2 regions of the Bradyrhizobium sp. sBnM-33 genome follow, and region 2 is predicted to be linked to the other one. Evidence: predicted binding sites of a transcription regulator. Region 2 holds the regulator's gene; the other holds the start of a gene.
The links. Region 2 encodes LexA, which represses DNA repair genes until DNA is damaged. Its sites were predicted from a motif close to TGTTCNNNNTGTGTTCNG; they were not measured.

Region 1 (10,423 bases), 110 kb from region 2:
GTGGCGCGCTTTGACAATTCCTTGGCGAGCTTGACGCGCTGGGCTTCGCCGCCGGACAACGTCGTCGCCTGCTGGCCGACATGGATGTAGTCGAGGCCGACGCGGTGCAGCGTCTTGAAGGTTTCGCGGACGCGGGGGACGGCCTTGAAGAATTCGGCGGCCTCTTCCACCGTCATGTCGAGCACGTCGGAAATCGACTTGCCCTTGAACAGGACCTCGAGCGTCTCACGGTTGTAGCGCTTGCCCTTGCAGGTATCGCAGGTGACGTAGACGTCGGGCAGAAAGTGCATCTCGATCTTGATGACGCCGTCGCCCTGACAGGCCTCGCAGCGGCCGCCCTTGACGTTGAAGGAGAAGCGGCCGGGCTCGTAGCCGCGGGCCTTGGCTTCGGGCAGGCCGGCAAACCATTCCCGGATCGGGGTGAAGGCGCCGGTATAGGTCGCGGGGTTGGAGCGCGGGGTGCGGCCGATCGGCGACTGGTCGATGTCGATGATCTTATCGATATGCTCCAGCCCCTCGATGCGGTCGTGGGGGGCGGCGCCTTCGCTGGCGTTGTTGAGCTTGCGCGCGATGGCACGATAGAGCGTGTCGATCAGCAGCGTCGACTTGCCGCCGCCGGAAACACCGGTGACGCAGGTGAACAGCCCCAACGGAATTTCCGCTGAGACATTCTTCAGATTGTTGCCGCGGGCGTTGATGACCTTGATGGTGCGCCTGTGGTTCGGCGGCCGCCGCTCGGGGATCGGCACCGATAATTCGCCGGTGAGATATTTGCCGGTCAGCGATTTCGGATTCCGCATGATGTCGGCGGGCGTGCCTTGCGCCACGATATGGCCGCCATGCATGCCGGCGCCGGGGCCGATGTCGAGCACGTAATCCGCAAGACGGATCGCGTCCTCGTCATGCTCGACCACGATTACGGTGTTGCCGAGGTCACGCAGCCGCTTCAGCGTCTCCAGCAGGCGCGCATTGTCGCGCTGGTGCAGGCCGATCGAAGGCTCGTCCAGCACATAGAGCACGCCTGTCAGCCCCGAGCCGATCTGCGAGGCCAGGCGGATGCGCTGGCTTTCGCCACCGGAGAGGGTACCGGAGGAGCGTGAGAGCGTGAGGTAGTTCAGGCCGACGTCGAGCAGGAAGGACAACCGCTCGCGGATCTCCTTCAGGACGCGCGCGGCGATCTCATTCTGCTGATCGTTGAGCGCCTTCGGCACGCTTTCGAACCATTCGCCGGCGCGCTTCACCGACATTTCTGAGATCTCGCCGATATGCTTGCCGCCGATCTTGACGCAGAGTGCCTCCGGCTTGAGCCGATGGCCCTTGCAGGCCTCGCAGGGGATGTCGGAGAAATATTTGGCCAGCTCCTCGCGCGCCCATTCGCTCTCGGTCTCGCGGTAGCGGCGCTCGAGGTTGGTGATGACGCCCTCGAACGGTTTTTTGGTGTCGTAGGAGCGGACGCCATCCTCGTAGGAGAACTTGATCTCATCGTCGCCGGAGCCGTGCAAGAGCGCTGCCTGCGTCTTCTTCGGCAGGTCTTTCCATTTGGTGTCGAGCGTGAACTTATAAAACTTTCCGAGCGCGGTCAGCGTCTGGATGTAATACGGCGAGGACGACTTGGCCCAGGGCGCAATCGCGCCCTTGCGCAGCGTCAGCTCCTTGTCGGGAATGACGAGGTCCTCGTCGATGTGCTGCTCGACGCCGAGGCCGCCGCAGGCCGGACAGGCGCCATAGGGATTGTTGAACGAGAACAGCCGCGGCTCGATTTCGGGAATCGTGAAGCCGGAGACCGGGCAAGCGAATTTCTCCGAGAATAGAATCCGTTCCGGCCCGCTCTTGTCGTGGATCTTTGCGGTCTTCTTCTTGTCCTCGGCCGCCGGCGCGCCCGCCGGCGCGTCGGCATATTCGATCACGGCAAGGCCCTCGGCGAGCTTCAACGCGGTCTCAAAGCTCTCAGCGAGGCGCTGGCCGAGATCGGGCCGGACCACGATGCGATCGACCACGACGTCGATATCGTGTGGGAATTTCTTGTCGAGCGTCGGCGCCTCCGACAGCTCATAGAAGGTGCCGTCAATCTTGACGCGCTGAAAACCCTTCTTGAGCCATTCGGCGAGCTCTTTCTTGTACTCGCCCTTGCGGCCGCGCACGACCGGCGCCAGCAGATAGAGCCGGGTGCCTTCGGGTAGCGCCAGCACGCGATCGACCATCTGCGAAACGACCTGGCTTTCGATCGGCAATCCGGTGGCCGGCGAGTAGGGGACGCCGACGCGCGCCCACAAGAGGCGCATGTAGTCATAGATTTCGGTAACGGTGCCGACGGTCGAGCGCGGATTCTTCGACGTGGTCTTCTGCTCGATCGAGATCGCTGGAGACAGGCCGTCGATCTGGTCGACGTCCGGCTTCTGCATCATCTCCAGGAACTGGCGCGCGTAAGCCGAGAGCGATTCGACGTAGCGGCGCTGGCCCTCGGCATAGATGGTATCGAAGGCGAGCGAGGATTTGCCGGAGCCGGAGAGGCCGGTGAACACGACGAGCTTGTCGCGGGGAATCTCGATATCGACGTTCTTGAGATTGTGCTCGCGCGCGCCGCGGATCGTTATCGCGCGTGATGCGGAGCCGGCGTTGTGTTGGCGCTTCGCCCTGAGCACTTCATCCATATCGGCATTTCCAGACGCGTGGGAGACGCGCCACGTTGGGCGCGCATTGCCGGGCAAGAACCGGGATCAGGCGCCGATTAAAAGAATGCTGGAACATAGGAAGAACGGCAGGGAATTTCCAGTGCCGCGCGCGAATCATCAACGGATTGTTTGAACTGAGATCTTTCTGGCAGCAGCAGTCAGCAGTTGCGCTCGGAACTGCTCAAACAAAAAAGCCTCCGCTCCGGTTTGGCCGGAACGGAGGCTCCTGCAGCCTTAGCAGAAAGGCTTAGAAGTGATAGTTCACGCCGACCTGAACGCTGTTGAGATTGATCGTTCCGACCGGAACGCCGCCCGGGACAGTGCCGGCGAAGTAGGTCTGGCCTTCGAAGCTGCGATAGAGGTACTCGGCCTTGACCGACCATTTCGGTGCGAACATGACCTCGACACCAGCACCAACGGTCCAGCCGGAGTGAAATTGGCTGTCCGAGATGCTTACGCCGAGTGCCGTTGCAGTCAGGCGGTTATCAGACCATGCGTAGCCGCCGGTGCCGTAGATCAGGACCTGATCAAAGGCGTAGCCGACGCGGCCGCGAACGGTGCCCATCGAGCGAATAGTGTAGTCAACCGAAACGAGGCCGGGAATGCCCAGGGTCGCGCCCACGTCAGCCCAAGCGCCATCGGCTTCAACGCCCAGGACAACGTTGCCGGTCTGCCAATTGTAGCCGACAGTGCCGCCGGCGAAGCCGCCGCTGAGCGTACCCAAGCCATCGGAGTTTTCCTGCGCGTAACCGCCCATCGCACCGATGTAGAATCCGGTCCAGTTGTTGATCGCGATCGCTGCGGCGGGCGCCTTGGTGTAGGGCCTGGCAGCAAGATCGGCGGCCATCGCGGGCGCCATCCCAAGCGCGATCAGGCCAGTGGTGGTCAGCAGAATCTTCTTCACTTTCTTTTCCTTTCGCGGCTCCAAGCAACTTTCCTCAGCCGTCAATTCGAGGTTGCTGGGGCATATAGCGCAAAGTTCCCGCAAAATGCTGTCGCCGAAATACCACATTGGGTCCAAAACCGTGGAGAGAACAACCAGCGCGCGTGACAATTGCGTTGGGCTACAACCAAACAAAAAGGCCGGCGTGAAGCCGGCCTTTCCGTAGTCCCGCGCTGGCGTTGCGATCAGTACTTCGCGACGACCGGGCCACCCCAGCGATAGTTGACGCGAACGGTGACGATATCGACGTCCTGGCTGATCCGGTCGGTGCCGAAGAAGGCGCCGGTCGTGTCGACGAAGGTGTGGTCGCGGTCCTCCATGAACAGGTGATTGTATTCGACGCCGACCGACCAGTTCGGGGCGAAGCCGAATTCGATGCCCGCGCCGACCACGGCACCCCAACGGGTGTCGTCGCCGGTGGTGGCAACCAGGAGGCCCGTGGGAACATCAAAGATGCGGTAACGATCCGCGGTGACGGCCGCACCGCCCTTGACGTAGAACAGAACGTTGTTGGCGGCGTAACCGACCTGGCCCGTGATCAGGCCGAACGCATCGATGCGCGACTCGTTGCGGAGTGTCGGATCGATCAGGCTCACATTGCTGCCCTGGAAGTCGGCCCAGTTACCCTGGCCTTCAATACCGAACACCCAAGTGCCGGCCTGCCAGCGATAACCGATCTGACCACCGGCGGTGCCGCCGTCTGCGTCATGGCAACCCTCCGCGATGCTGCCGCCGGCGACCGGCAGGAAGTCCCAGCACTTGCGGCTCGTACCCCAGCCGCCGTTGGCACCGATGTAGAAGCCGGTCCAGTCATAGACAGCGGCGATCGGGGCTGGCGGCGCCTTGGTGTAAGGACGCGCAGCGAGGTCGGCCGCCGCCGCGGGTGCGGCGAACGCGATGAGAGCAACTGTAGCTAACAGATACTTCTTCATGATCTATCCCCAATTTTGTCCGCTTCCCGCTAGGCCTGAAGCGTTGTTGTGACGCGAGCACCCGCGCCGCTGGAGAATTCTATAGCGCGACTCGCGCAGAAATGGCGTGTCCCGGATGCAACAGGCGCCAGCCAAGTTTATGGAAGGAAGCTTATGATTTATCTGGTATAATTGGAACCGAGGCGGGAACTTTCGGGTTCCGTTTCGTCTCTTTCGGTTCCCCCGTGAGTTCCCGGGGGTCGCTCATAGATTGCAACGCCGCAGCAGGGCAGACGGGGGCTGTTTGTGGAACAAAGCTGGAACGCACACGTGGGCGATGCTATATGTGGATAACCGGCGACTTGCCGAGGGATCGCCAAGTCAGCGGGGCCTGTCAGTGTATAGGGTCCGGACGTCCGGGAGCGGACGCGGAAACGGACCAGCGACAGGTCAAGAACTGAAGACGGCCGGCACGGAAACGGGCCGAACCAGTGATTTTTGCCGGCGATATTGAGTGGAGAGCGGCGATGGCGGGAAGCGTGAACAAGGTGATTCTGGTCGGCAACCTCGGCAAGGATCCTGAAATCCGGCGGACACAGGATGGGCGGCCGATCGCCAATCTGAGCATCGCGACATCGGAGACCTGGCGCGACAAAGGCACCGGGGAGCGCAAGGAAAAGACCGAGTGGCACCGCGTGGTGATCTTCAACGAGGGGCTCTGCAAGGTAGCCGAACAATATCTGAAGAAAGGCGCCAAGGTTTACATCGAGGGCCAGTTGCAGACGCGCAAATGGACCGACCAGAGCGGCGTCGACAAATACTCGACCGAGGTCGTGCTGCAGGGCTTTAACTCGAACCTGACCATGCTCGACGGCCGCAGCGGCGGCGGGGGCGGCAGCTTCGGCTCCGATGATTCCGCTGATTTCGGCTCGAGCGGTCCGGCTAGCTCCGCGCCGCGGCGGGCGGTCGCGGCGGGCAGCCGCAACAGCGATATGGACGACGACATCCCGTTCTGAGGCGAAGGCCCTCCCTCGGCCGCATATCTTGCCGCAGCAACGAAGCCGTGATGGTCGGGATCGAACCAGGCCATGACGGAATCGTGCACCTTCAACCCGTTGGCAATTCTCGAAGCTGGCCGACAGCCGTTGATCCAGGCGGGCGCACGCTCAACTTGACAGTGTCAAGATATAACTTGACAATGGAAAGATTGATGCGAGCATGGGCCGCGTGACGCGAGGGCTCGTTTTGGCCGAGCCCGCAATGGCCCGGAGTTTCAGATGTCGCTTGCTCCGTTGCTGGATGCCGCGCCCGCCATACCGGTTCATGCCATGGCAGCGATGGCCGCGTTCGCCCTTGGCGTCGTACAGTTCGCTGCGCCGAAGGGGACCCTGCCGCACCGGACGGTCGGCTGGATCTGGGTCAGCCTGATGGCCATCGTCGCCGCCAGCTCGTTCTGGATCCACGAGATCCGCTTGCTCGGCCCCTGGAGCCCGATCCATCTGCTGTCGATCCTGGTTCTGGTGATGTTGCCGGTCGCGGTCATTGCCGCGCGCGGGCACAATGTGAGCCGTCACCGCAAGACCATGATCGGCATTTTTAGCGGAGGGTTGATCATCGCCGGGCTGTTCACGTTCCTGCCGGGCCGGATCATGCACGCGGTGGTTTTCGGCCCTTAGGCGAAGGCCAAAAACGCCGTCCCGGGCGGGGTCTCTTACGGTCCCCAAACGGCCGCTCGCGGAAGCTGCCGCCGAGCCCGTAAGTCCATGAAAAAACGAGCGGAAAAACAGCTCCGCCTGACAGCTTCGGGGTGGTTATCGGACCCTCGATGCGCTATATGATTCTTAGCTGAGAACTGACTGGATTCCCCTTTGTCCGACAACGAAGACGACAAGCCCGGCGAGCCGCCGGAGCACTCCGACATTCGCCCCGTTTCTATCCTCGACGAGATGAAACGCTCCTATCTCGATTACGCGATGAGCGTGATCGTGGCGCGGGCGCTGCCGGACGCGCGCGACGGACTCAAGCCCGTGCATCGCCGCATTCTCTACGCCATGCACGAAAACGGCTTCGAGTGGAACAAGCCGTATCGCAAATCGGCGCGCACGGTCGGCGACGTCATCGGTAAATACCACCCCCACGGTGACCAGTCTGTCTATGACGCGCTGGTACGCATGGCGCAGGAATTCTCCATGCGCGTGCCGCTGATCGACGGCCAAGGCAATTTCGGCTCGGTGGACGGCGATATGGCGGCGGCCATGCGCTACACCGAATCCCGCCTGACCAAGATCGCGCAGAGCCTGCTCGACGACATCGACAAGGACACCGTCGACTTCCAGCCGAACTACGACAGTTCCGAAAAAGAGCCGACGGTCCTGCCGGCGAAATTCCCGAACCTTCTGGTCAACGGCGCGGGCGGCATCGCGGTCGGCATGGCTACCAACATCCCGCCGCACAATCTCGGCGAAGTCATCGACGCCTGCGTGGCGCTGATCGACAATCCCGCGCTTGCCATCGACGATCTCATCAACATCGTGCCGGGCCCGGATTTCCCGACGGGGGGCATCATACTCGGACGCCAGGGCATCCGCTCGGCCTATCACCTCGGCCGCGGCTCGATCGTGATGCGCGGCAAGGTGACGATCGACACCATCCGCAAGGATCGCGAAGCGATCATCATCAGCGAAATTCCCTACCAGGTGAACAAGGCCACGATGGTCGAGCGCATCGCCGAACTGGTGCGCGAGAAGAAGATCGACGGTATTTCCGACCTGCGCGACGAATCCGACCGTGACGGATTCCGCGTCGTGGTCGAGCTGAAGCGCGATGCGGTGCCCGACGTGGTGCTGAACCAGCTCTATCGCTTCACGCCGCTGCAGACCAATTTCGGCGCCAACATGGTGGCGCTGGATGGCGGCCGGCCGCAGTTGATGAATTTGAAAGACCTGCTGACGCTGTTCATCGCGTTCCGCGAGCAGGTCGTTACCCGCCGCACCAAGTTCCTGCTCAACAGGGCGCGCGACCGCGCCCACATCCTGGTCGGGCTTGCGATTGCGGTTGCGAATATCGATGAGATCATTCGCGTGATCAGAACCTCGCCCGATCCGAACACCGCGCGCGACACGCTGATGTCGCGCGACTGGCCGGCCAAGGACGTTGAAGCGATGATCACGCTGATCGACGACCCCCGTCACCGGATGGCACCGGACGGCACTGCGCGGCTGTCGCTCGAGCAGGCCCGGGCTATTCTCGATCTCCGCCTGCAGCGCCTGACCGCGCTCGGCCGCGAGGAGATTTCCGAAGACCTCGACAAGCTCGCGGTTGAAATCGCCGACTATCTTGAAATTTTGCGTTCGCGCGCCCGCGTCCAGGCGATCATCAAGAACGAACTCGCCGAGGTGAAGAACGAGTTCGCGACCCCGCGGAAAACCGTGATCGTCGAGCAGGAAGGCGAGGTCGAGGACGAGGACCTGATCCAGCGCGAGGACATGGTGGTCACCGTCTCGCACGCCGGCTACGTCAAGCGCGTGCCGCTCTCGACCTATCGGGCGCAGCGGCGCGGCGGCAAGGGCCGCGCGGGCATGCAGACCCGCGACGAGGACTTTGTGAGCCGGCTGTTCGTGGCCTCGACCCATACGCCGGTGCTGTTCTTCTCCTCGAAGGGCCAGGTCTACAAGGAAAAGGTGTGGCGGCTGCCGATGGCGGCGCCGAACGCGCGCGGCAAGGCGATGATCAACATCCTGCCGCTGGAGCAGGGCGAGCGCATCACCACCATCATGCCGCTGCCCGAGGATGAATCCTCCTGGGGCAATCTCGACGTGATGTTCGCCACCACAAGCGGCACCGTTCGCCGCAACAAGCTGTCCGACTTCGTCGACGTCCGCCGCTCCGGCATCATCGCGATGAAGCTCGGAGAGGGCGAGTCAATCGTCGACGTGCAGATCTGCACCGAGCACGACGACGTGCTGCTGACGGCGGCCGGCGGGCAATGTATCCGCTTCCCCGTTACCGACGTGCGCGTCTTCACGGGGCGCACCTCGATGGGTGTACGCGGCATTGCGCTGGCGGAGGGCGATAAACTGATCTCGCTGGCGATCCTGCGCCATGTCGAGACCACCTCGGACGAACGGTCGGCCTACCTGAAGATGCGCCGCGCGGTTGCCGGCGAAACCGCGGTTGACGAGCCTGCTGATGCCGAGGGTGAGGAGACGTCGGGCTCGCTCCAGCTCTCGCAGGAGCGCTACGCGGAGATGTCGGCCCAGGAGCAGGTCGTGCTGACGGTCTCCGTCAACGGCTACGGCAAGCGCACCTCGTCCTACGAGTACCGCACCACCGGCCGCGGCGGCAAAGGCATCGTCGCGATGAGCGTCAACAACCGCAACGGCAAGCTGGTGGCGTCATTCCCGGTGGAGCACAGCGACCAGATCATGCTGGTCACCGACAAGGGCCAACTCATCCGCTGCCCCGTCGAGGACATCCGCATCGCCGGCCGCTCGACGCAAGGCGTCATCGTGTTCGATACCGCCGAGGACGAGCACGTCGTATCGGTCGAGCATATTTCGGAAGACGAGAACGGCGTGAACGGGAATGGCGGCTAGCGCCGCTCGGATGACGAAGGGTAGGCCGGGTGAAGCGCAACGAGCGGGTAGCCCGGGTGGAGCGTAGCGCAACCCGGGATCAGCCTATCCGCTAGGAGACTGCTCCCGGGTTCCGCTTCGCTCCACCCGGGCTACGACGCAACGTCGCTGGACGCTCACCCCGGCGCGCCGCGTCTGGGTCCCGTCCGCCGTAAACCAGTCCTTAACCATAGATCGATACGATGTGCTGTGTCCGGGTGGTGACCGTCCGGCCAACGGGAGCGAATACCATGCCCGTCGAGATGCTGACGTATGCTGATCTGGGCGAAAGGCTCAAGATTTCCCCAGAGGCTGCCCGCGCTCTGGTGAAACGACATCGTTGGCCGCGCTCCCGCTCGAACGACGGCAAGACGCTTGTCCAGGTCGATCTCAGCGAATTCACCCATTCCCCAATACCCCGTCAGCCGCAAACCCAGGCCGGTCACCAGGTGGTCACCGCCTTAAGGCAGCGAATTGAGACCTTGCAGACCGAGCTGGCGGAGATGAAGGTGATTGCCAGCGGCCATCGGGCCGACTTTGAAAGAGAATGCGAACGGACCAACAAGCTTTTGGCCGAATTGCTCAAAGTCAGCACGGAAAGCGTGGGAGCCCGGGAAAGGGCAGCTCTGCTCGAAGGCAAGCTGTCGATGCTGACGCAACCTTGGCGACGTCGGCTGGTCGATGCTTTCACCCTTGCCCTACCACAAGTCGCCTCGAACCCCCGCGAGAGCGCCGGCCCGGTTGTCCAGTCACAGAATTGAAGCGATTTGCCAACGTGCCGGGCTCCGCCGCGATTGGCACAAACTGCAGATCACTCCGGCTTTGCCATATGAAATTGTGGAATGGGCAATGATCTGCTGGTCCCCGCAGCGATAATTGTATTGGGAATGCTTTCGGAGATTCGTGTCGTTCGCTGTTTTGCGCGTTAAGGCCGCTCCCGAGACTTCCTTAGCAGATACAAGCTAAAGCACCTCAGCGCGAACCTGGGCCACGCCGCGGTCCGTTATCCCCAAACCGCGCGCAGCGCCGAGTGAAAGGTCCAGGACGCGGCCGCGAACCCAGGGTCCCCGGTCGGTGATACGAACGACTACAGACTTGCTGCTCGCAAGATCAGTTACGCGAACTCTTGTGCCGAACGGCAGGTTGCGGTGGGCAGCGGTCAGTGAATCCCGATTGAACGAGGAACCACTCGCTGTTTTTCCTTTAGAGTATGAATAGTAAGACGCTTTGCCGGAAAACGCCCGGTTGGAAGATCGAGGGGCTGAGCGAACTTCCGGACGACGT
Region 2 (10,423 bases):
ATCGATGCAGAGCCCTACCGACGACATCGTCTCCGGCATCATGGGAAAATGGGCGGCGGCGTTAAGCCAACTGGACGCCAAGGCGCTGGCCTCGCTCTATTCACGCAACGCATTCTTCTTCGGCTCGAACCCCAACTTCTACCGCGGTCGTGACGGTGTGCAGACCTATTTTGAGGGGCTGCCGCGGTGGCAGTCGCCATCCGTTGAATTTACCGATGTCAGGACAGCACAGGCGGCGGCCGACTTGATCAACGTCGCGGGCACGGCGACATTTGCCGTCGAAGAGGGCGCCGAGCCGCTGGTGGTGAAAATCACCTGGGTGATCGTCCGCGAAGACGGCGACTGGAAGATCGTCAGCGATCACGTCTCGTCGAAGACGCCGCTGCTCAAGCAGTAGGCAGGTGCGCGTCGGCCGAAGCGGTCGCTGCGAGAGCCTGATCCGGCCCGAAGAGCCTGTTGGCGCAAAGCGGGAACCAGTCGAAGGAGTCCTGCTCGAGTGGGACGCGATGACGCTTCGAAAGAAGATTCATCCCGTTCTAGATGTCGTAATACAAATGGAACTCATATGGATGAGGGCGCAGCCGTATTGGATCGACCTCTTTCTTCCGCTTGTAGTCGAGCCAGGTCTCGATCACGTCGTCGGTGAACACATCGTTACGGAGCAGGAAGGCGTGATCGCGTTCCAGCGCGTCAAGCGCCTGATCCAGCGACCCTGGTGTCGACCTCACGTCCTTCGCCTCGGCGGGCGGCAAGTCATAAAGGTTCTTGTCGATCGGGCTGCCCGGATCGATCCGGTTGGTGATGCCATCAAGCCCGGCCATCAGCATCGCAGCAAAGGCCAGATAGGGATTGCAGGAGGGGTCCGGCGAACGAAATTCAACCCGCTTTGCGCGCGGGTTCGGCGAATACATCGGGATCCGGCAGCAGGCTGAGCGGTTGCGCTGGGAATAGACCAGATTGATCGGGGCCTCATAGCCTGGCACCAGACGCCGATAGGAGTTCGTGGTGGGGGCGCAAAGCGCGCATAATGCCCAGGCGTGAGTCAACAGGCCGCCGATGTAGTAGCGGCCAAGCTGGCTCAACTCGGCATAGTCGCCCTGATCGTAGAACAGATTGGTCTCGCCCTTCCACAGAGACTGGTGAACGTGCATCCCCGAGGCGTTGTCCTCGAACAGCGGCTTCGGCATGAAGGTGGCAGTCATGCCGTGCTCGCGGGCGGTGTTCTTCACCACGTATTTGTAGATCATCAGATTGTCGGCCATGCGGGTGAGTGTGGTGAAGCGCATGTCGATCTCGTTCTGGCCGCCGGTCGCGACTTCATGGTGATGGGCTTCGATCTGGATGCCCAGCTGTTCCATCGTCAGCACCATTTCGGTGCGGAGAGCCTGCATGCTGTCGGTCGGGGGAACGGGAAAATATCCCTCCTTCGGGCGTGGCTTGTGGGCCAGATTCGGCTCTTCCTCCTTGCCAGTATTCCAACTGCCCTCGCTAGAATCGATTTCGTGGAAGGCGTAGTTGATCCCTTGTCCGTAGCGCACGTCGTCGAACACGAAGAACTCCGCCTCCGGGCCGAAGTAACTCGTATCGGCGTGGCCGGTGCCCCTCAGGTTGGTTTCGGCCTTCTGGGCGATGTAACGGGCGTCACGGCTATAGGGTTGACCGGTCACGGGGTCCTTGATGTTGCAGATCAGGACCAGGGTCGATGAAGGGGAATACGGGTCGAGGAAGGCCGTGGTCGGGTCCGGCACGACGAGCATGTCGCTTTCCTGGATTTCCTGGAAGCCGCGGATGGATGAGCCGTCGAATCCAATACCTTCGCTGAGAGCATCGACACTCGCCGCACCGGGCGGGATGGAAAAATGCTGCCATACCCCAGGCAAGTCGGTGAAGCGCAGATCGATCATCTGCACCTTCTCGTCCTTGATCGCCTTCACGGTATCTTCGGCTGTCGCACACTTCGGAAACATGGCTTCACTCCTGTTATGGAGAGCCGCATCTTGGAGGTCGTGACGCCATTCAGCCGCGGCGAAGCGGCCTGCAATGGGTCCTGGTTCTGCGTTGCCGCGCCGGCAGCCTCAGCTTTGGTGGGGCCCGCGCATGAGCTTCATCGCGTCTTCGATATGTCGCCAGGTTCTGGCCAGTTCGACCTCGCCTTTGGCCTCGAGTTCGATGGCGTTCTGGGCGGCTTCCGCAATAGCCTTGGCACCGTGTGCTTCCAGCAACTGCCGCGCATAGTCGTGGATTTCGATTTCTCGCATGGCGTCATGCTCCTCTCGTTCCGAGCGCAACCGTGAATTCCAGTCGAACTGAGAGCCGTAGACGTTGACACCTGATCTTGCGCACAGTGTGCATCCTGCTGCGGCGCACTTGCAAGAGTGCTTTCCGGGCGGTGGGCTGCCGGGTTTGGATGGGGCTCTGGGAAGAGCAGCGGCAACACAGCGCAGGCCGCCGCGACGGCGGGTGGCTATGCGCCGATCAGCGACAGCGCCAGGCCTGATCATTCGCGAAGATGGCGACTGGAAGATTGTCAGCCATCATGTGTCGCCGAAAACGCTGTTGATTGAGCAGTAGTGGGCCGGCGCCGCCGCCTAGCAGCCCCGGCAAATGCTCCGCAGGGACTTTGCGAGTTGGGCATCTTCCGGCGCCATCGGCTCATAGGGCCTTTGCTGCGTAGCCTGTCGGGCTTCCTGGGCCTTTTGTCGAGCGGCCCGCGCGGTTTCCTGCCGCTGGTAGCATGCTTCGCGTTCGGCTCTCGCCTCGATGAAGCGGCATTGTTCTGGAGTTGCGGCATTGGCGTGAGAGGTGATCAAGATCACCGCAAATAAAAGGCTGGCCGCAAGCTTCATGTCGTTTCTTTGTCCTGATTTCGGTTCAATCCAATAGCGTTCGACTGTAACGCCGGCCGGTGTGCATTTCCTCAGGTTTCTGCTTCCGTTCCGCTAGCGGCCGCAATACAGCGTCCGGTAGTCTTGCGGTCTCCACGAGATCGTAAGGTGTAGGCTCGGTGGCGGAGCAGGGCGACACGTCGGGCCGAAAACGGGGCTATGCCGGCACCTGGCCGCCGCGCGCTGCGGCGCCGATCGGCGGCCTTGCGCCGTCGCGCCCGGCTTTCTGGCCGCCACTGATCGAGACCTTGCGGACATGGGCGCGCGCGGAAGCTGGTGCCGGCCGCTTGCTGCCGTGGGTACCCGTCGCATTCGGCACCGGCATTGCCCTCTACTTCGCCGCCGATCATGAGCCGGTGCTGTCGGTGGCTGCCACTGTGGCGATCGCGCTGTGCGCGGTGGCGGTTCTGTTGCGGCGACAGAAATTCTTTCCCGCCGCGGTAATGATCGCGGCGGTCGCCGCGGGCTTTGCGGTCGCGACCTGGAAGACCGCGCGCATCGCGCATGGCGTGCTGGCGCGGCCGATGTTTTCGGTGTCGCTGACGGGTTTTGTCGAGACGCGCGACATTCGCGAGCGCACCGACCGTTTTGTCCTTCGCGTCGTCACCATGGAAAGCGCGCGCGGAACGACGAAGCTGGAGCGCGTACGGCTCTCGGTAAAGAAGGGCACGGCGCCGCCGGTTGGGAGCTTCGTCGAGCTGAAGGCGCGGCTGTTGCCGCCGCTTTCGCCGGTGCGGCCGGGCAGCTACGATTTCAGCCGCGACATGTTTTTCGCCGGCATCGGCGCCTCCGGCTTCGTGATGGGCGCGGTCAAAATCGCCGCGCCGCCCGCCACGGGCGGCGGGCTCCGCCTGCGCTATTCGGCATTCATGCAAGGCCTGCGCGATACGATCGATGCGCGGATCAGGACCACGCTGGAGGGCGACAAGCGCGCGATTGCGACCGCTCTGTTGACCGGGCGGCGCGATGCGATTTCGCCGCCGGTGAACGACGCGATGTTCATCTCCGGTCTCGGCCATGTGCTGTCGATCTCCGGCTATCACATGGCCGTCGTCGCCGGTGTCGTGTTTTTCGCGGTCCGGGCACTATTGGCGCTGTTTCCCGTGCTCACCGTCGGCTACGCGATCAAGAAGTGGTCGGCGGCAGCAGCCTCGTTGCCGCCGCGTTTTATTTGCTGCTGTCCGGCGCCGAGGTCGCGACGCAAAGATCGTTCTTCATGACGGCCGTGGTGCTGATCGCCGTCATGGTCGATCGCCGCGCGATTACGTTTCGCACGCTCGCGGTCGCCGCTCTGATCGTGCTCACGGTCGCGCCGGAAGCGCTGGTGCATCCGAGTTTTCAGATGTCGTTTGCGGCGACGCTCGGGCTGGTGGCGCTGGTGCAGATCGGCATGCCGCGCCTGTTCGCGACAGCGGATCATACCGCAACCGCGCGCGTGGCGCTGTGGGGCGGCCGCGAAGTCACCATGCTGCTGCTGGCCTCACTGATAGCGGGGCTTGCGACCACGCCTTACGCGGCCTTTCACTTTCACCGGGTCACGCCTTACGGCGTGCTGGCCAACCTCGCGGCGATGCCGGTGGTGTCAGCACTGGTAATGCCGGCGGGCCTGTTCGGCCTCGTTGCGATGCCGTTCGGCTTCGATCGCCCGTTCTGGGCGGTCATGGGCGTCGGCATCGACTGGATGATCGTGGTCACGCAATGGGTCGCGGCATTACCCGGTGCGGTCGGCCGGGTGCCGGCCTTCGGCATCGGCCCGCTGATTACGGCAAGCCTCGGCATCATCCTGCTCGGCCTGTTGCGCACTCCGCTGCGCTGGTCGGGTGCGGCGCTGGTGCTGGCAGCGGCATTGTGGGCGGCGCGGGCGCCGCAGCCGGACATCCTGATTTCCGCCGACGGGCGCAATGTCGGGGTGCGCGGCCAGGATGGCCGGTTGCACCTGATGCACGCGGTCAAAGGGTCCCGGGATGCCTTCCTGCTGAAGGAGTGGCTGGCGGCGGATGCGGACGCGCGGACGGCGGCTGACGCGTCGCTCACATCGGGCGTTTCATGCGACGATTTTGGCTGCGTGGTGCAATCCGCTGGTGGCGGCCTGATCGCGCAGGCCTTCAGGCCCGAGGCGCTGGCGGACGATTGCGAGCGCGCGGCGCTGATCGTGACGCTGCGGCAGGCGCCCGCAGCCTGCGGCGCTTCCGTTATCGATGCTGAACGGCTGCGGCGGCAGGGCGCGATGGCGTTGCGGCGCAGCAGGGAGGGATTTGTCGTCGACGCGGTCAAGCCGAGGGGCGTAGACCGCCCGTGGTCGCCGGCCATAGCGGACGAGAGCGAGGTCGTCGACACCACCGTTCTTGCGCCGCGCATTGTGCCGCCCCGCGCGGTCGATGCCACGCCGGCCGAGGCAGATCTTCAGGCGGAGGAGTAGACGAGCGTCAGTGCTCGTCGACCGTGGGTTTGGCTGGTATTTCGAATGCACCGAGGTGGAATTCCTCCGGGGCATCAGGCGCCGACGGCAGAGCGACCAGCGTGAACGATGCGTCGGGGAATTGCTGCCAGATTGCGAGATCTTCCGCCGTGATGGTGAGCCAGCCGTACCTGAACATGTACCGCCCAGGCTCGGTGACGCGCCCGGCTTTTTGCCACGTAACCTTGTTGACCACCGACTGCCCCCTGCGGTGCCGAGTTCTGAAAAATGTACCACCACGATCCGCCGGCCTGGACCGGCGGATCGTATGCGCGTGGGCGTTTATCCGGTCACGATCGATTCGGCCGGAGGTGCTTCCGTTACCTTTGGCGCACGCTCGCCACCGGTCTGGACCACCGGCAATTGCAGCACGGTCGCACGCTGGCCTTCGCAAAGCTGCGTCACCAGCACATGGCTTCCATCGGGGAATTCGATCGCGTCATGATGACGGTCGGATATATGGGGGTCGATTTGATTGAACTTGCCGACCCGCCAGTCGGTGGTTCGAGTCCAGATCCACCGGTTATCGTATTTGACGTCCTCAGCGAACGCCAGTTCGGTGCCGGGAAGCATGCAGACCGCCACTGCAGGCTCGCGTTCCGACGCAAAGCCGCGGGTCGATGTACCGCGGAATGTCGTGGTGATCAGCGTCTCGCCGACCTGGGCAGGCCGCGTAGCCACAGCATGCAGGCTATAGTCACACATCGGATGGCTCCCTCGTTTGAGATAGCTGACCCGTGTCTAGAAGGAGGCACAGGCCTCTATCAGAGTGGACATGGCGCAGAGCCTTTTCTTCTTTCTGGGCAATTCTGCGACTGGCGCACTGCGCCACATTCACAAACGCGCTAACGTGCCTTAGTTCCACATGCGCAACAAAAAACCCCGGCCGAGGGCCGGGGCTGGCTTTCGTCACGGCGCCGGAGCGCATAACGGGTCAGTATTTGCGGTACAGCCCGATCAGCTTGCCCTGAATCCGGACCCGGTTCGGCGGCAGGATGCGGACTTCATAGGCGGCGTTTGCCGGCTCGAGCGCAATCGAGGCGCCGCGGCGGCGGAAGCGCTTCAGAGTGGCCTCTTCCTCGTCGATCAACGCCACCACGATATCACCGGTGTCGGCGGTCTCGTTGCGCTGGATCAACGCCATGTCGCCGTCGAGGATACCGGCATCCACCATGGAATCGCCGCGCACTTCGAGCGCGTAATGCTCGCCGGAGCCGAGCATGTCCGGCGGCACACTGATGGTGTGGCTGCGGGTCTGTAGCGCCTCGATCGGCGTACCGGCGGCGATCCGGCCCATGACAGGCACGGCGACCGGGCGATTGCCGTCGTCCTCGGCGGCCGGCGCGCTCACCGTGCGCTTGCCGAGCGTGCCCTCGATGACGCTCGGCGTGAAGCCGCGGCGGCCGTTGGCGGCGGCTGCGAGCTCGGGCAGCTTGATGACTTCGATGGCGCGGGCGCGGTTGGGCAGGCGGCGGATGAAGCCGCGCTCCTCCAACGCCGTGATGAGGCGGTGGATTCCGGATTTCGAGCGCAGATCGAGCGCGTCCTTCATCTCGTCGAACGAGGGCGGCACGCCGGCCTCTTTCAGCCGTTCATTGATGAAACGCAGAAGTTCATACTGTTTGCGCGTAAGCATCGCGAGCAATCCCCCGGTTGGCGTCGTCTCGTTCCGAATCTTTAGCGCCCAGATCGTGGAGTCCCCAAACTCTCAACCAAAGACACTAGCAGTCGAAACAAATCATGAACGGACACTATATGTTCGATATGTGTTCCGCAACCATTTAATTTCAGGTGAACGCATTGCGGTTCCGGTTCAAGGTGCTGTTGGAACGCCGTTCAGGCGTCATTCCGGCAGCCGGAGCAACTCGCAACGCGATCCCTTTGCGGCAGCCGGCGCGAACGGCGGACGTATCACAAGTGCCCGTGCCGCAGCGAGATTCCCTGATAGTGACGAGTCCTGATGGTTCACCGGCACGGCGACCAGCGTGCCGTCGTCGCGCGCTTCGAGGCGAGCGCGAAGATAGTCTTCGCGCTGGTCGTTGGCGGCGAGATCGCAGCCGAGCAGGGCGTTTTCGCGCGGATGATGGACGTGGTCGCGGCCTGATAAGGCGCGAATCAGCGGCACCAGAAACAGGAAGCCGCAGACATAGGAGGAGACGGGGTTGCCGGGCAGGCCGATCACCCGCATCGCGCCCAACCTGCCGTGCATCATCGGCTTGCCTGGCCGCATCGCAATCCGCCAGAACGCCATGGCGACGCCCTCGGCCTCCAGCGACCGCTTGACGAGGTCGTGGTCGCCGACCGAGGCGCCGCCCACGGTGATCAGGACGTCCGCGTCGGCGTTGCGGGCACGGCGGATGCCTTCCGTGGTGGCGGCGACGGTGTCGGCGGCGATCCCGAGGTCGATGATTTCTGCGCCCTCGGCTCGCGCCAGCGCCCGCAAGCCGTAGCCGTTGGAATAGACGATCTGGCCGGGGCTGGGGGTTGCGCCTGGCATCACCAGTTCGTCGCCGGTCGCCAGCATCGCCACTTTCGGGCGGCGGTGCACCGCAAGCTCCGGGTAGTTCATGCCGGCGGCGAGCGAGAGATCGCGGTCGGTGAGGCGGCGCCCGCGTTTGAGGAGGACGTCGCCTTCGCGGAAATCAACGCCCGCGGGGCGGATATGCCGCCCCGGAACGGCAGCTTCCGTGATGGTGATATGATCGCCCTCGATGGCAGCGTCTTCCTGGATGACGACGGCGTCTGCGCCATCGGGGATCACGCCGCCGGTAAAGATCCGCACCGCTTCGCCCGGGCCTACCTTCCGCTCGAACGGGCGGCCGGCGGCGACCTCGCCGATCACCTTCAGCCGTGCGCCGACATCGGCGGCGTCGGCCGCGCGCACCGCATAGCCGTCCATCGCCGACATCGCCTGCGGCGGCTGCGTCCGCCGCGCGGCGACGTCGCGTGCGAGAATGCGGCGATACGCTTCGTCGAGCGCCACCATTTCTTCGGGTAGCGGCGCTGCGCCGGCAAGGATCGCGGCAAGCGCATCGGCAACCGGCATCAAGGCCACGCTGGCACTCCTGCTTCGACGTCATTGCGAGGAGCAGCGGGACGAAGCAATCCACACTTCCTTCCTGGCCATGGATTGCTTCGCTTCGCTCGCAATGACGGGGTAATCATCTAAATTCCAAGTGCTTAAATTCCAAGTGCTTAAATTCCAAGTGCTTAAATTCCAAGTGCGGTCAGTGCCCTTGCCACGTCATCCGTCGATGTCACGTGGATGGCAGAAAGGCCGCGCGCCCGCGCACCTTCGATATTGGCGGCTGAATCGTCGAAGAACAGGATCCGCGACGCCGGCACGCCGATCGCTTTTATCACATGATCATAGGCTTCGGCGTCGGGTTTGCGCAGACCGATGCTGGAGGACAAAAATATCTCGCGGAAATGGCTGAGGACCTCCGCATAGGCCTGCGAAAAATGCGTGACATGGGCCGGATTGGTGTTGGAAAAAGCATAGAGCGGCAGGCGCTTTGCAGCACCCGCCAGAAGCTGTGCAATTCCGGGCATCTCGCCGGTGAAGATCGCGTTCCAGCCTTCCAGGAACTGCGCGTCGGTGATGCCGATGCCGAGCGACCGGCGCAGGCTCGCAAAGAACGCCGCATCGTCGATCCGGCCGGTCTCGTGGTGCTTGAAACTATCGTCGACGACAAAGCGTCCGGCGAGATCGGCAGGCGCGCAACCAGCATGCCCAGCCCAGCAGGTCATTACCTGATCAAAACTGATGTCGAGCACGACGCGGCCGAGATCGAACAGCAAGGCGTCGACGGAATGGGGCGCTGGCGGCGAATTCATGGCAGTCGTTTACAAAACTGGACCGGCCTCGGCAACGGCCACGGGGATTTGCGTCGCAGTCCAATCCGGCGCTTAAGCCCGTACGCGGGCTGTGCTAAGGCTTGGGGCCAATTTCAGGGAGTAGTCGCATGCAAGTTGTTGGCAGAATTCTGGGCGCTGTCGCCGTGATCGCATTGTTGGCCGGATCCGCTGCCGCCCAACAAGGTCCCGCCAAATATGGCGAGGAGGACAAGCCCAAGACGCCCTCGCAAATCGAGGCGGAGAGGGAGGCCGAGCGGGCCTACCGGAGATCGCTCGGCAACATCCCGGAGCAGCAGAAGAGTTCCGACCCCTGGGGGACGATGCGCGGCGATAGCGCACCGCCGAAAGCAGCGGCCAAGGCGCCGGCAGCAAAGTCAAAGGCCAAATCCGCCGAAGGCGCAGCAAAGTAGAAGGCACTTCCCGGCGCCATGCCGGGACAATGACGTCCGCGAGGCGAGCAAACCATGACGGAAACGCTGCTGTTTTCCCCGATGACGATCCGCGGCCTCACGTTGAAGAACAGATCCTGCGCGATGGGCAGGCCGATTTGATCGCGGTAGGGCGGGAAATCCTCAACAATCCCAATTGGCCGATGGACGCCGCGCTGAAACTGGGCGCGGACGGCCCGTTCCGCAACGTTCCCCCGCAATTCGGCTATTGGCTGGGCACCCGCGCCAAGCGCGGTTTTGGAACCCTACCGTCCACGTGGCAAAACGGGTTGCACGAGGGCGGATAAAGCCTCCTGAAAAACGGCCGTATTGCGCCGGGTTGGCGTGCCTTGATCCGACCAAAAAGCCATTGTGAGTTGGCGGGGCCGGGACAGGGCGCCGATTCACTGGGATCGCGGGCGTCCATAAGCGAAAGAGGGACGCCCACGATGCGCAGGAATTTTGCCTTTCTTCTCGGCACGGTGACGGGCGCGTGTCTGACCGCCCTCGTGATCGGACCTCAAGGGGCGCATCTGGTGGCGGCGGCAAAGGCTGCGGCCCGTTCCGACACCTACAACCAGCTCAATTTGTTTGGCAGCGTGTTTGAGCGGATCAAGACCAGCTATGTCGAGAAGCCTGACGATTCCAAGCTGATGGAGGGCGCCATCAACGGCATGATCTCGGCGCTCGATCCTCATTCGCGCTACATGAATGAGAAGGGCTGGAGCGACATGCAGGAGACCACCCATGGCGAGTTCGGCGGGCTCGGCATCGAGGTGACGATGGAAGACGGC

Region 1: a site for LexA is predicted at 2,741-2,758, ahead of uvrA (excinuclease ABC subunit UvrA). Genes of this name have one in related genera too.

What each region holds. Positions count from the first base shown of each region.
Region 1 is NZ_CP136624.1:5,302,919-5,313,341, forward strand. Features, by position in the region: gene uvrA (excinuclease ABC subunit UvrA) at 1-2,651, opposite strand, end outside; gene RX328_RS24775 (outer membrane protein) at 2,920-3,576, opposite strand; gene RX328_RS24780 (outer membrane protein) at 3,801-4,547, opposite strand; gene RX328_RS24785 (single-stranded DNA-binding protein) at 5,054-5,542, shown strand; gene RX328_RS24790 (DUF2306 domain-containing protein) at 5,804-6,202, shown strand; gene gyrA (DNA gyrase subunit A) at 6,395-9,121, shown strand; gene RX328_RS24800 (hypothetical protein) at 9,391-9,900, shown strand; gene RX328_RS24805 (septal ring lytic transglycosylase RlpA family protein) at 10,102-10,423, opposite strand, start outside.
Region 2 is NZ_CP136624.1:5,191,227-5,201,649, forward strand. Features, by position in the region: gene RX328_RS24230 (YybH family protein) at 5-397, shown strand; gene glnA (type I glutamate--ammonia ligase) at 537-1,967, opposite strand; gene RX328_RS24240 (hypothetical protein) at 2,076-2,258, opposite strand; partial or broken gene RX328_RS24245 (ComEC/Rec2 family competence protein) at 3,284-5,304, shown strand; gene RX328_RS24250 (hypothetical protein) at 5,312-5,539, opposite strand; gene RX328_RS24255 (hypothetical protein) at 5,626-6,048, opposite strand; gene lexA (transcriptional repressor LexA) at 6,278-6,979, opposite strand; gene glp (gephyrin-like molybdotransferase Glp) at 7,187-8,398, opposite strand; gene RX328_RS24270 (HAD family hydrolase) at 8,554-9,180, opposite strand; gene RX328_RS24275 (hypothetical protein) at 9,309-9,611, shown strand; gene RX328_RS24280 (hypothetical protein) at 9,641-9,937, shown strand; gene RX328_RS24285 (S41 family peptidase) at 10,079-10,423, shown strand, end outside.